Regions from separate parts of the Isoalcanivorax pacificus W11-5 genome, predicted to be linked through region 2. Evidence: predicted binding sites of a transcription regulator. Region 2 holds the regulator's gene; the other holds the start of a gene.

Region 1 (7,411 bases), 1.5 Mb from region 2:
GGCCTTTTTCGTTCCGGGTGCAGGTCCGTCAGGCCTGTGCCTTTTCGAGCATCTCCCTGGCATGCGCCAGCGTCGAGTCGGTCATCTCCAGCCCACCCAGCATGCGCGCCAGCTCGCTGGTGCGGTGCTCCATGGTCAGCGACTGGATGCGGGTGTGGGTGCTGGTTTTGCTCTGCTTCTTGTGCACATGCCAGTGCTGGTGCCCCTGGGCGGCCACCTGGGGCTGGTGGGTGATGCAGAGCACCTGAGCGTGCTCGCCGAGTTCGCGCAGCAGGCGGCCGACGATCTCGGCCACGCCGCCGCCCACGCCCACGTCCACCTCGTCGAAGACCAGGCTGGGTACGGTCAGCACCTTGGCGCAGATCACCTGGATCGCCAGGCTGACGCGGGAGAGCTCGCCGCCGGAGGCGACTTTCGCCAGCGGGCGCAGCGGCTGGCCGGGGTTGGCGGTAAACAGGAATTCCACGATCTCCAGCCCGTCCGGGCCGGGCTCGGTGGCGGTGAGTGATACGTCCAGGCGTGCGCCGCGCATGCCCAGCGCCTTGAGATGGCTGATCACGCCGCTGGCCAGTTCGCCGGCCTTGCTGCGGCGCCGCTCGCTGAGCGCGCGGGCGCTGTGGTCGTAGGTGTCGCGGGCCTGTTTTTCAGCAGCTTCCAGGCCGGCCAGGTGCTCGTCATAGTGCGCCAGCGTGTGCGCTTCCTCGCGCAGTTGCTGGTGGCGCTGGTACAGCTCTTCCGGGCGCACGCGGTGTTTGCGCGCCAGCGTATAGACCTGGCTCAGGCGCTCGTCCACCTGCGCCAGTCGCTCCGGGTCCACGTCCAGGCGGTCCAGGTAATGGCGCAGGTCATCGGCGGCGGCTTCCACCTGCAGGCGGGCCGATTCCACCGTGGAGAAGATATTGCCCAGGGCCGGGTCTTCGCTGCTGGCGTCGCCGAGCCAGTTCAGTGCCTGCCCGAGCTGGTCGTTGACGGTGCCTTCTTCGTGTTCGAACAGCAGCGCCAGGCTCTGCTGGCACAGGCGGATCAGCTCTTCGGCGTGGCCCAGGCGCTTCTGGTCGCCTTCCAGTTCATCCAGTTCGTTTTCGCCCAGGGCCAGCGCATCGAGCTCTTCCAGTTGGAAGCGCAGCAACTCCTCGCGCTCGTGCTGCTCGCGCGACGCGGCCATGGCCTCGTCCAGCGCCCGGCGGGCCTTGTGCCAGGCGCGCCAGTGCTCGCGCAGGGTCTCGGCCAGGTCACCGGCGCCGGCGAAACTGTCCAGCAGGCTGCGATGAACTTCCCGGCGCAGCAGCGCCTGATGCTCGTGCTGGCTGTGTACGCTGATCAGCATGTCGCCCAGCTCGCGCACCTCCTGTAACGGCATCGGGCTGCCGTTGATCCAGGCGCGGGAACGGCCGTCCGGGCGCACGGTGCGGCGCAACATGCATTCCTCGCCGTTATCCAGTTCGCGCTCGGCCAGCCAGGTGCGTGCCGCCGGATGCCCGCGCAGATCAAAAGTGGCCTGCACTTCGGCCCGTTCGCAGTCGGGCCGCACCACGGCACTGTCGGCGCGCTCGCCCAGGGCCAGGCCCAGGGCGTCGATGATCACGGATTTACCGGCCCCGGTTTCGCCGGTGATCACGGTCAGGCCACGGGCTGGCTCCAGCTCCAGGCTGTCGACGGTGGCGAAGTTGAGCACGCTGAGATGTGTGAGCATGGGGCGCCTCGGCTGGGGCCTGTCCTTGAGGTGAATGGTTACTGTCCGTAAGGCCAGTTATGCGGATGATAGGCAATTCATCGTGACTTGATAAGCCCTTCCGGCGTTGTCGCCGGCCGCCGGCTTGGCTATAACACGGCTCTTTGAAGATATTGTGGTCGCCCCCATACTCACGCCATGGCCGAACTCGAACTGAACGAACGCAAACAACGCCTGCTGATGGCGCTCGTGGAGCGCCATATCCGCGATGGTCAGCCGGTGGGCTCGAAGACGCTGGCGTCGTCCGGTTCACTGTCGGTCAGCCCGGCCACCATCCGCAACGTGATGGCGGAGCTGGAGGACATCGGCGTGCTGTACAGCCCGCATACCTCCGCCGGCCGCGTCCCGACGGAGCTGGGATACCGCATGTATGTGGATGCCCTGCTGCGCTCCGCGCCGATGAACCAGCCGCGCGCCGGGGCTCTGAAAAAGGAACTGGAGCATCTGCTGGACGTGGACCAGTCGCCGCAGGAGCTGGTCACGCGGGCCTCAAGGGCGCTGGCGGAGCTGACCCGCATGGCCGGCGTGGTGGTGGTGCCGCGCCGTGAAGTCACCACGCTGCGCCAGGTGGAATTCCTGCCGCTGTCGGAGCGCCGCGTGCTGGTGGTGCTGGTGGTGAACCGCGCCGAAGTACAGAACCGCGTGATCCACACCGACCGCGATTACAGCGACACCGAGCTGAAACAGGCCGCCAACTACATCAACCGCACCTACGCCGGCTGCAACCTGGACGCGATCTGTGACGGGCTGCTCTCGACCATGCGTAGCGACAAGGACCAGATGGACGCGCTGATGCAGACTGCCATGGACGTGGCGGCCAAGGCGCTGCATCAGGAAGGCGACGAGGCCAGCAGCGGTGATTATGTGGTGTCCGGCGAGGCCAACCTGCTCGGCATGGCCCAGGCCGACAACCTCGATCGCATGCGTGACCTGTTCGATGCCTTCAACCGCAAGCGCGACATCCTGCACCTGCTGGAGCGCAGCGTGCATGCCGACGGCGTGCAGATTTTCATCGGTCGCGAGGCTGGCTATCAGGTGTTCGACGAATGTTCGCTGGTGTCCGCGCCCTATCAGGCCAATGCCGGCACGGTGGGTGTGCTGGCAGTGGTCGGCCCCACGCGCATGGACTACGAGAAGGTGATCCCCACCGTGGATATCACCGCGCGCATCCTCTCGGCCACGCTCGGCAAGCTCTGAGCGGCCTTTCGGCCTTGAATCCTCCGGGCCCGTTCCCATATTGTTGCCACCTTTCCAATGGCGGGCCGCCTGGTGCCCGCTTGAACTGCGGAGTGACCCATGAGTGAGCAGGACAAATCACACGACAATCCGGGCAGTGAACAGACCCCGCCGGAAGACGCCGTGAGCCAGGCGCAGCGCGACGCCGAGGCCGTGGTCGAGGCGGCGGTGGAGCAGGCGGCGGAACAGCCCTCGCCGGAGGCAGAGGTGCAGGCGTTGCGCGCGGAGCTGGAACAGACCCGCAAGGCCCTGGCAGAAGCCGATCTGCGCGCCCAGGCCGAGATACAGAACGTACGCCGCCGTGTGGAGCGTGAAGTTGCCAACGCGCACAAGTTCGCGGTGGAGAAGTTCGCCGGTGAGGTGATCACCGTGGCCGATTCACTGGAGCGCGGGCTGGCGGCGCTGGATGCCGACAACGAGGCCCTGACGCCGGCCCGCGAAGGCACCCAGCTCACATTGAAAGTGCTGCTGGACGTCTTCGGGCGTTTCAACATCGAGCAGATCGATCCGCGCGGCGACGCCTTCAACCCGGAGCAGCACGAGGCGATGGCCATGGTGCCGCACCCGGACGCGGCGCCGAACAGCGTCATCGACGTGCTGGAAAAGGGCTATGCCCTGAATGGCCGCCTGCTGCGCCCGGCGCGGGTGGTGGTGGCAAAAGGCGAATAACCCCTCTTGAAACGGGGTTGATGACCACAATATAGCCAATCAAACCGTTCAGTCGCGGCCGGTCGCCTGAGGGGGCCTGCCACGGTGTGTGAGGAGAAAGAGACAATGGCCAAGATTATCGGTATTGACCTGGGTACCACGAACTCCTGCGTCGCCATCATGGAAGGCGACAAGGTCAAAGTGATTGAGAACAGCGAAGGCGCCCGTACCACGCCTTCCGTGATTGCCTACACGGACGACGAAACGCTGGTCGGCCAGTCCGCCAAGCGTCAGGCCGTGACCAACCCGACCAACACCCTGTTCGCGGTGAAGCGTCTGATCGGTCGCCGGTTCAAAGACGACGTCGTGCAGAAAGACATCAAGATGGTCCCCTACAAGATCGTCGAGGCGGACAACGGTGACGCCTGGGTCGAAGTCAAGGGCGACAAGCTGGCACCGCCGCAGATTTCCGCGCAGGTGCTGAAAAAGATGAAAAAGACCGCCGAAGACTATCTCGGCGAAAAAGTCACCGAAGCCGTGATCACGGTGCCGGCCTACTTCAACGATGCCCAGCGTCAGGCGACCAAGGATGCCGGCCGCATCGCCGGTCTGGAAGTGAAGCGGATCATCAACGAGCCGACCGCTGCCGCACTGGCCTACGGCATGGACAAGAAAGGTGGTGACCGCACCATCGCCGTGTACGACCTCGGCGGCGGCACCTTCGACGTGTCCATCATCGAGATCGCGGAAGTGGACGGGGAGCACCAGTTCGAAGTGCTGGCTACCAACGGCGACACCTTCCTCGGTGGTGAAGACTTCGACCTCGCGCTGATCAACTTCCTGGCGGCCGAGTTCAAGAAAGATTCCGGCATCGACCTGGGCGGTGACCCGCTGGCCATGCAGCGCCTGAAAGAAGCCGCCGAGAAGGCCAAGATCGAACTGTCCTCCGGCGAACACACCGAAGTGAACCTGCCGTACATCACGGCAGACGCCACCGGCCCGAAACACCTGGTGGTGAAAGTGACCCGCGCGAAACTCGAGTCGCTGGTGGAAGACCTGGTCAACCGTTCGCTGGAGCCGTGCCGCACCGCGCTGAAAGACGCCGGCCTGCAGCCAGGCAAAATCACCGACGTGATCCTGGTCGGTGGCCAGACACGTATGCCGCTGGTGCAGAAGAAAGTGGCCGAATTCTTCGGCAAAGAGCCGCGCAAGGACGTCAACCCGGATGAAGCCGTGGCCATCGGTGCTGCGATCCAGGGCGCCGTGCTGGCCGGTGACGTGACCGACGTCCTGCTGCTGGACGTGACCCCGCTGACCCTGGGTATCGAAACCATGGGTGGCGTGATGACGCCGATCATCGAGAAGAACACCACCATCCCGACCAAGGCGTCGCAGGTGTTCTCCACCGCAGACGACAACCAGTCAGCGGTGACGGTGCATGTGCTGCAGGGTGAGCGCAAACAGGCGGCGCAGAACAAGTCGCTGGGCCAGTTCAACCTGGAAGGCATTCCGCCGGCGGCCCGTGGCGTGCCGCAGATCGAGGTGACCTTCGATATCGACGCCAACGGCATCCTGCACGTGGGCGCGAAGGACAAGGCCACCGGCAAGGAACAGTCGATCCAGATCAAGGCCTCCTCCGGCCTGTCGGACGACGAGATCGATCAAATGGTGCGCGATGCCGAAGCGCACGCGGACGAGGACAAGAAGTTCGAGGAACTGGTGCAGGCCCGTAACCAGGCCGACCACCTGATCCACGCCACGCGCAAGACGCTGGAAGAAGCCGGCGACAAGGCCACTGACGAAGAGAAAGCCGCCATCACTGCGGCCATCTCCGATCTGGAAGGCGTGCTCAAGGGCAACGACAAAGAGGCCATCGAGAGCAAGACCAAAGCGCTCACCGATGCCTCCGGCGCACTGGCCCAGCGTCTGTATGCCGAAGCCCAGCAACAGGGCGGGGCGGACGCAGGTGCCCAGGCAGGCGGCCAGGAAGGCGATGCCGTGGACGCCGAGTTCGAGGAAGTGGACGACGACGCCAACAAGAAATAACGGCGTCCGAGTCGGCAGTCGCACGCGAGACGCCGGGCAATGCCCGGCGTCAGCGTGTCGGGCCCGGCAACGTCGGGCACATGGACACCGTGCCGGGACATGCTTGCCGGAAGGTGCGGTTTCACTGGAATACGAAGGCTAGACCATGTCAAAGCGGGATTACTACGAAGTGCTGGGTATCGAGCGGGGAGCCGATGCCCAGGACATCAAGAAAGCCTATCGCCGCCTGGCCATGAAATATCACCCGGACCGTAACCCGGGCGATACCGTGGCCGAGGACAAATTCAAAGAGGCAAAAGAAGCCTACGAGGTGCTGTCCGACGACGAGAAGCGCGCTGCCTACGACCAGTTCGGCCACGCCGGCGTCAATAACCAGGGCGGTTTCGGCGGCGGTGCCGGCGCGGCCGGGGCCGGTTTCTCGGATATTTTCGGCGACATCTTCGGCGATATTTTTGGCGGCAGCGGTGGCGGCCGTCGTCGCGGCCCGGCGCGCGGTGCAGACCTGCGCTACACGCTGGAGCTGACCTTGGAACAGGCGGTGCGCGGCACCGAGGAAAAAATCCGCGTGCCGACCTGGGCCACCTGTGAAGTGTGTGACGGCAGTGGCGCCAAAAACGGCGAAGCGCCGGTGACCTGCTCCACCTGTGGTGGCATGGGCCAGGTGCGCATGCAGCAGGGTTTCTTCACCGTGCAGCAGACCTGCCCCACCTGTGGTGGCAACGGCAAGGTGATCAAGAACCCGTGCAACAATTGCCATGGCCAGGGCCGTGTGCAGTCCACCAAGACGCTGTCGGTGAAAATTCCGGCGGGTGTCGATACCGGTGACCGCATCCGTCTGGCCGGCGAAGGCGAGGCGGGCGCCAACGGTGCGCCGCCGGGCGACCTGTACGTGCAGGTGAGCGTGCGCGAGCACGATATCTTCAAGCGTGACGGCAGCGATCTCTACTGCGAAGTGCCGGTGTCGTTTGTCGATGCAGCGCTGGGTGGCGAACTGGAAGTCCCGACCCTGGGCGGCAAGGTGAAACTGAAAGTCCCTGCCGAGACCCAGACCGGCAAGCTGTTCCGCCTGCGTGGCAAGGGTGTCACCTCCGTGCGTGGCGGCCCGCCGGGCGACCTGCTGTGCCGCGTGGTGCTGGAAACCCCGGTCAGTCTGACCAGCGAACAGAAGGACCTGCTGCGCCAGTTCCAGGGCTCGCTGGACAAAGGCGGCAAGCGCCACAATCCGCGTAACACGTCCTGGTTCGAAGGCGTGAAGCGCTTCTTCGACGGGTTGTAACCCCCCGTGCATCCACCGACGGCGCCGCAAGGCGCCGTTTTTGGTGTGTGGGCGCCGTCATACATATTTAATTTTTATTAAGAAATTCCCCTTTGTTCGATTAGGTTATATGCGTTACAGTGCTGGGGAATCGTATTTCGCGCCTGGCCGCCCTTGACGCTATCCACGCAAGCGCCGTCCAGCCGAAAACGGGCTCGCCCTTATTTGCCCCAGTGTTGCGCCACTGCGCGCCAGCATGTCTGAATCCGGACATGATCTTCAGGGCTGCCCGCTGAACAACGGTCGCACAGGCCGCCATCATCCGGTATTGATCAGTGCATCAACCAGGCCCGCCGTCCGGCGCGGTTTGCCGGTGCCGGGTGGTTGCGGAAACGCCCAGACCCGGTACGCGCGCGCCACTGCTGCGCAACCAGAGCAGAGAGAGCCTGAATGTCGTCGCTGGTCCTGATCGTGTTACTGCCGTTCCTGGGAAG
Region 2 (7,411 bases):
CCATGCGTGCGGTGAAGCCGTAGTCCAGCAGATTGGGGAAATTCTCCACCAGACGGTCGGTGACGATATCGCCCATTTTTTCTGCGTAGAAGCGGCGGTTCTGCTGCCGCACATAACCGCGTTCCTGAATGGTCGAAATGATCGCCGCGTACGTGGACGGCCGGCCGATGCCGCGCTTCTCCAGTTCTTTCACCAGGCTGGCCTCGGTATAGCGTGCCGGCGGCTTGGTGAAGTGCTGGGTGGTGTCGATGCGGGTAATGTTCAGCAGATCGCCACGTTCCAGCGCCGGCAGGACCACGTCTTCCTGGCCCTTGTTGCGCGCCATCGGCGGCAGCATGCGGGTCCAGCCATCGAACTTGAGGATACGGCCCTTGGCTTTCAGCTCGTAATCGCCGTGCGTGGCCGTGATGGTGCTGCTGAGGTATTCCGCCGGCGGCATCTGGCAGGCGATGAACTGGTTGCGGATCAGTTCGTACAGGCGCCGCGCATCGCGCTCCATGTCGCTGAGTGAATCCGGCGTGCGGCCCACTTCCGACGGGCGGATCGCCTCGTGCGCTTCCTGCGCGCCATCACGGCTGGAGTAGCTGATCGGCGCTTCCGGCAGGTAGCGCTCACCCAGCTCGGCCTTGATCCAGTCACGGCACGCCGCCACGGCATCGGCAGAGAGGTTGGTGGAATCGGTCCGCATATAGGAGATATGACCGGCTTCGTACAGACGCTGCGCCATGGTCATGGTTTTCTTCACACTGAAGCCCAGGCGCGTACTGGCCGCCTGTTGCAGTGTGGAGGTAATAAACGGCGCCGACGGTTTGGAACGGGTCGGGCGGTCTTCGCGCGCCACCACTTCCAGCTTGCCGGCATCGCGCAGTGCCTTTTCGTGACGCCGCGCATCGGTTTCGTTGTTCGGGCGGAAATGCTCGCCGGCGTAACGCGCCAGCTCCAGTCGCACCTGCTCGCCTTTCGGTGCTTTCGTGTCGGTATGCAGTTCCCAGTATTCTTCCGGCTGGAAGGCGCGGATTTCACGCTCGCGCTCGACCACCAGCTCCACGGCCACCGACTGCACCCGGCCGGCGGACAGGCCCCGGGCAATCTTGTCCCACAGCAGCGGTGACACCATGAAGCCCACCACCCGGTCGAGGAAGCGGCGCGCCTGCTGTGCTTCCACGCGCGGCATGTCCAGCTTGCCGGGTTGCTTGAAGGCTTCCTGAATGGCCTTGCGGGTAATTTCGTTGAACACCACGCGATCAAACCGCGTGTCGTCACCACCGATCACCTCGCGCAGGTGCCAGGCAATGGCTTCCCCCTCCCGATCCAAGTCGGTGGCGAGATAGATGCGGTCGGCTTTTGCCGCCAGACGCTTGAGCTCGTCGATCACCTTTTCCTTGCCAGGCAGGATCTCGTACTGCGCCGCCCATTGCCGCTCCGGGTCGACACCCATACGGTTGATCAACTGGTCACGGGCCTTCTTTTTCTTGTAGCGCTCGCGCTCCTCTGGCGGCAGCGAGCGGGTGTAGGCCGCCTCTTTGGCCCGCTCACTGGGGCTGCTCTTGGCGCCGCCACTCACCGGCAGGTCACGCACGTGGCCCACGCTGGACTTGACGATGAAATCGTCGCCCAGATAGCGGTTAATGGTCTTCGCCTTGGCCGGCGACTCAACAATCACAAGCGATTTGGCCATCAGTTTTCTGCACTCAGCTCTCGGTTATGCGCCCGGTATTTGCCCTGGCGCGACCCGCCGGCTCCTGTCCGGCGGCCGCCTATTTACGCAAGCGGCCACCGCCGAGGTCAAGGCGAGCCTGTCCAGGCACCACCTCGCCAGCACCTGCCGGGCAGCCTTTGCGGCCCCGCCACGGCCGATGCCGCGTGCTCTCGCGGCTGCTTTATACCACCGCAGCCACCCCGGACGGCAAGCTTCCGTGGATGTGGACAGGCGGAATCGTTCACTGAGATGATGGCGGAGCCGATGAAAACGTCGTGGAGACAGGCCTGATGCCGGGCAAAGGCCGGCGGGAGACATCAGATGAGTGAGAGTTACCGGGATGTACTGGTCGCCATCGATGGCAGCGAGGAATCGCGGCATATCCTGACCCGCGCACTCTCCATCGCCTGCACCGGCGGCGGCCGTCTGCACCTGCTGCACGTGATCGAGCCGCTGGCGCTGGCGTATGGCGCCGACGTGCCGATGGACGTCACCGAACTGCAAAGCAGCCTGATGGACCAGGCACGGGAGAACGTGAACCGCTATGCGACCGAATTCTCCATTCCCCCGGACAGGGTCCATGTGGAACTCGGGTCCATCGAAAAGACCATTCAGGAAAAGGCCGATGTGCTGTGCGCCGACCTGATCGTGATCGGCAGCCACACCCGCAGCGGCCTGGCCCTGCTGCTCGGCTCCACCGCCCGAGGCGTGGTGCCCGGTGCGCACTGTGATGTCCTGGCGGTGAAAATCCGGCGCAGCTGAGGCCAGCCTGTTGCAGCGCGTCCGGCCCGGCCTACCCCAGCGCGCCGGTCGATGCCGGCGTACCGTTCCAGCGGCACAGCAGATCGGCCAGTATGTGCGCCTGCTGATGCAGCGCCACCAGTTCCGCCTGCGATCCCCGTTCGCCGCTGAAGACCGGCACCTTGCGCAGCAGCGACACCACCTCGTGGTGAGGCTCCTGCATGCGGTTCACTTCCAGCGTCCAGCGGATGTTGTGCACCACCATGTGATAGAAGGCCAGCTTGGTCGGCAGCGTGAACACGGAAAAATCCGTGATGTTGCTGAAGAAGACAAAATCGATCCGCGCCAGCACCGCTTCGCGTGTCGCCGCATCGACACAGATCGTTGCAGTGCGCGGCGTATCACGCAGCATCGACAAGGTGCCGAACACTTCGCCGGGAGAAATATGATTGAGCACTTTCGGCGCTGTGCCCGGCCCGGGCGATGCGTCGGCGAGCACCGCAAGCTGGCCACGCAACAGAAAGTACAGGCCGCTGTCGCTGCCCCCCTGGCGAATCACCACATCGCCGCTGCCCGCCTCGAGCAATTCGCAACGTTCCAGCAGCACATCGAACTGGGCCGCATCCTGCCGCAGTATTTCATTGAAGAACGGCACGCCAGACACCAGACGCCGGATGCGATCCGGCGTGTAGATGGCACGTTCCACTGCTTTCATTACCACTGTGTTCAACCCCCCCGGGTTTTCAGGACCGCCACCTGACCAAGTGACGGCAATCACCGCTGGCACACCACGCTGTTCCGCCACAACCCCAATGCGTCGCACAGCCGGCATGCTGCGTACATCACAGATCACTCTGCGAACCGGATCACACTGCCCCGCCCCACGTGGCGTGGCCCGGCGCAATCTTTATAAGCTAACCCGTTGATTAGGATTACTTATATCGGAGCCGGCCGGAATCACAGCGAGACATTCGTACACGCGTGCACACCCGACAAGTCTGCCACTGATCCGGGGGCAAATCCTATGACCTGCGGCAGGCCTGTTCAACGCCATCCATCCTCTCCTGATGACCGGTGCGTTCCGCCTCGGGGCTGATCAAAAGGCACTGTTCATTTCGACAGTGGCTGTGCTAGCATCCAGTCAACGCATGAGGACAGGCTTATGAGCGAGAAGCTTACAGTTCGTCAGCAACAGGTACTCGACTGCATCCGTCAGTTCCAGAACGACACCGGCATGGCACCGACCCGGGCCGAGCTGGCCGAGCTGATGGGGTTCCAGTCCAAGAACGCCGCATCGGACCACCTGCGTGCACTGGAGCGCAAGGGCTGTGTCCGGCTGCACAATGATCGCTCGCGCGGCATCCAGCTGCTGAACGCCGCCCTGTGGCCGGATGATGAACTGCCGGTGATCGGCCGCGTCGCCGCCGGGGTGCCGATCGAGGCAGTGGAAAACGTCGAACGCAGCGTGCCGGTACCGCAGGGCCTGTTCCGGCAGCGCCCCACCTATCTGCTGCGCGTCCAGGGCGACAGCATGAAGGATGCCGGCATTTTTGACGGTGACCTGATTGCCGTGCGCAAGACCAGCGTCGCCCGGTCTGGCCAGATCGTGGTCGCCCGGCTGGACGACGACGTGACCGTGAAAACCCTCAAGCTGAGCCCGCAGGGCGCCACCCTGATGCCCGCCAACGAGGACTACACGCCGATTCGTGTGTCACCGGATCAACTGGTCATCGAGGGCGTGTTCGTCGGCCTGATCCGCGATGCGGTGTAAGGCACGGCTGGCTGTCCTTCTGCTCTGCACGGCCTCGTTAGCGAAGGCCGTGGCAGAGCCGCTGCTCCCACCCTGCCCTGAGTCCCCCAATTGTGTGTCCAGCCTCGCCGACAATGCGCGGCATGCTGTGCCTGCCCTGCAGGCCGGCGACACCATGGAAAGCGCCAGAACAGCACTGGTCACCATGCTGGACAACCTGCCCCGCGTCACCTGGACACAGCCGGATGAACGCAGGCTGCACGCGACATTCACGACCCGCCTGCTGCGCTTTACCGATGACGTGGACTTTTATCTGCACGACGATGGCCGGGTTGAGGTACGCTCGGCCTCGCGTGTGGGATATTACGACTTCGGCACCAATCGACGCCGGGTCGATACTCTGCGTGACACCCTGCGTGATACCCTGCGTGACGCCCTGCACGACGCCCTGCACACACAGACCGGACCCACACACGCCCCATGACACACCCGCTCGCCGATATCGGTATCAACCTCACCGACAAACGCTTTCGCCCTGATCTGGATGACGTGCTTGAACGCGCCCGCGCGGTGGGTGTGCGCTGGCAACTGATCACAGGGACCGACGCGGACAGCAGCCGGCAGGCGCTGGAACTGGCACGGCAACATGACACGCTGTTCTGCACCGCTGGCCTGCACCCTCATCAGGCCAGCGCGTTCACGCCGGCCCTGCTCAGTGAACTCGACGCCCTCACCCGCGCTGAACAGGTACGGGCCATTGGCGAAACCGGGCTCGATTTCAATCGCGATTTTTCTCCCCGCGCCATGCAGGAAAAGGCCTTCGCCGCGCAACTGGCACTCGCCGTCACACAACAGAAGCCGGTTTTTCTGCACCAGCGCGATGCGCATGCGCGCTTTCTGCCTATTCTGCGTGAACAGCGCGATCAGCTCCCCGATGCCGTGGTGCACTGTTTTACCGGCACGCAACGGGAACTGTTCGATTATCTGGACATGGATTGCCACATCGGCATCACCGGCTGGTTATGCGATGAACGGCGCGGCGGTACGCTGCAGGCGCTGGTGCATAACATCCCCGCAGATCGCCTGCTGGTGGAAACCGACGGCCCGTATCTGTTGCCCCGTGACCTGCCGGAAAAACCGCCCGTCAAAGGACGCAATGAACCGTCGCTGCTACCGTGGATTGTGAAGCGGCTCGCCGAATGCCGGGGAGAGGACGTGCAGCAGGTGGCCGACGCCACTTACCGGAACAGCTGCCGGATGTTCGGGGTTGCATTGTAGGTGGATCCCGCTCCATCACGCCGGTGCATTACTCGCGCACCAACCGCTCCCTCACATCCAGCAATCCGAACGGCCAGTCCAGTTCACGCCCGGCATAGCGCACCACCGGGATGCGTTCACCGTACGCTTCGATCAGCGCATCCTCCTCGGCAATATCAATCTTCTCGATCTGCGCCATCGGCAGTGCCTGCCGCAGCAGGGCTTCTGCCTGCTCGCACAGATGGCAACCGAGCGTGGTCAGCAGCTCAATCTTCATGGCCGTGGGTAATCCTGTAGCAATGGTGAATGCGCTCGTTGCGACTGAAATCCGGCGGAATGCTCCAGCGCGTAATATCTTCCACCACATACCAGCGGCGAATATTTTCCTCCAGCTCAAAGCGACGGAAATTACAGGAAAAATAGAGCGTGCCGCCGGGCTCCAGCCGCTTCATCAAGGCACGGATCAGATCACCGTGGTCGCGCTGGACGACAAAATCATCCCGGCTCTTGTTGTTCGAGAACGTCGGCGGGTCACAAAAAATCAGGTCAAATTGCTGCGGCGTGTCCTCCACCCACTGCCGGACATCGGCACGCACCAGTTCATGCTGCCGCATGCCAAACCCGTTCGCGGCCAGATTGCAGCCGGCCCAGTCCAGGTAGCGACGTGATGCATCCACAGTCACTGTGCGCGAGGCGCCTCCCAGTGCCGCATGCACAGACGCCGCACCGGTGTAGCCGAACAGGTTGAGAAACCGTTTGCCGCGCGCTTCCTCACCCAGCCGCAGGCGCATCGGGCGATGGTCCAGGAACAACCCGCTGTCGAGGTAATCGCGCAGGTTGATCAGCAGCCGTGCTTCGCCTTCCGTGACCACATGATAGTCACTACCCTGATCCAGCTTCTGGTACTGGCCCTTGCCTTTCTGCTGGCTGCGGGTGCGCAGGAATACCTGTTCGCGGTGTACCCCCAACGCCGCGCGTACCGCGCTCACCGCCAGCGTGCGCCGCTGTGCGGCGGCCTGTTCGTCGATGGTCTTCGGCGGCGCGTATTCCTGCACCAGTGCCTTGTCGCCGTAAATATCAATGGAGAAATTGAACTCCGGCAGATCACGGTCATACAGCCGATAGGCCTGTACGCCGGACTGGTCCAGCCAGCGCCGCAACTGCCTGCTGTTCTTGCGCAGCCGGTTCACCAGCGCCTGGGCCGGTTCCGGCACATCAAAGGCCGCTTCGCCAACTACCTGCAATGGCGGTGGCGGCACTTTGCGCTGCGGCGTCATGCGCCGCAGGTAGACCTGCATCGGGCCGTTGCGCACGCGCCAGCTTTCCAGCATCTGCATCCCGCTGCGGTCCAGCGCTTCGACCTGGCTCGCCACCACCAGCGCGTGCCAGTGCGGCGCCAGACGTCCCAGCACCTGGCCGAGCGCATAATACAGCCAGCCGGCACGCTGCTGTTCCTCCAGCCGCTCGCCCCAGGGCGGATTGGTCACGACCAGGCCTTTATCACCGGCAAAATCCCGTGCACGCAGCGCACCGAGTTCTCGACGTTCCAGATGAATCAGCGCGCCGACGCCAGCGCGCTCGGCATTGGCACGCGCCTGATGCAGGACGGATGCGTCAGCATCAAAACCCTTCAACGACAGGCCCGGCGGCGGTTCACGCCTGGCCGCCTGTGCTTCATCGCGCAGTTCTCGCCACACGCTGAGGTCGGTGCCCGGCCAGTGCAGCAAGCCATATTCATCCCGCAGCAATCCGGGGGCATGCTGTAACAGCATGCCGGCCGCTTCCACCAGCAGCGTGCCGCTGCCACAGAAAGGGTCCAGCAGTACCGGGGTACCGTCACCGGGCCAGCCTGCAGCGATCAGCATCGCCGCTGCCAGCGTCTCGCGCAGCGGCGCCAGGCCTCCCTCAAGACGGTAGCCGCGCCGCTGCAGGGATTCGCCACTGAAATCCACGAACAGCTCGCT

Evidence for each region. Region 2 encodes LexA, which represses DNA repair genes until DNA is damaged. Its sites were predicted from a motif close to TACTGTNTANNTANACAGTA; they were not measured.
Region 1: the regulator LexA is predicted to act here: its motif matches at 1,733-1,752, upstream of recN (DNA repair protein RecN).

What each region holds. Positions count from the first base shown of each region.
Region 1 is NZ_CP004387.1:3,722,013-3,729,423, reverse strand. Features, by position in the region: gene recN (DNA repair protein RecN) at 29-1,693, opposite strand; gene hrcA (heat-inducible transcriptional repressor HrcA) at 1,871-2,929, shown strand; gene grpE (nucleotide exchange factor GrpE) at 3,029-3,637, shown strand; gene dnaK (molecular chaperone DnaK) at 3,743-5,662, shown strand; gene dnaJ (molecular chaperone DnaJ) at 5,808-6,938, shown strand; gene S7S_RS16675 (monovalent cation/H+ antiporter subunit A) at 7,368-7,411, shown strand, end outside.
Region 2 is NZ_CP004387.1:2,258,027-2,265,437, forward strand. Features, by position in the region: gene topA (type I DNA topoisomerase) at 1-1,678, opposite strand, end outside; gene S7S_RS10250 (universal stress protein) at 2,021-2,461, shown strand; gene S7S_RS10255 (cyclic nucleotide-binding domain-containing protein) at 2,493-3,155, opposite strand; gene lexA (transcriptional repressor LexA) at 3,603-4,211, shown strand; gene S7S_RS10265 (DUF1499 domain-containing protein) at 4,261-4,674, shown strand; gene S7S_RS10270 (TatD family hydrolase) at 4,671-5,468, shown strand; gene S7S_RS10275 (glutaredoxin family protein) at 5,497-5,724, opposite strand; gene rlmKL (bifunctional 23S rRNA (guanine(2069)-N(7))-methyltransferase RlmK/23S rRNA (guanine(2445)-N(2))-methyltransferase RlmL) at 5,714-7,411, opposite strand, start outside.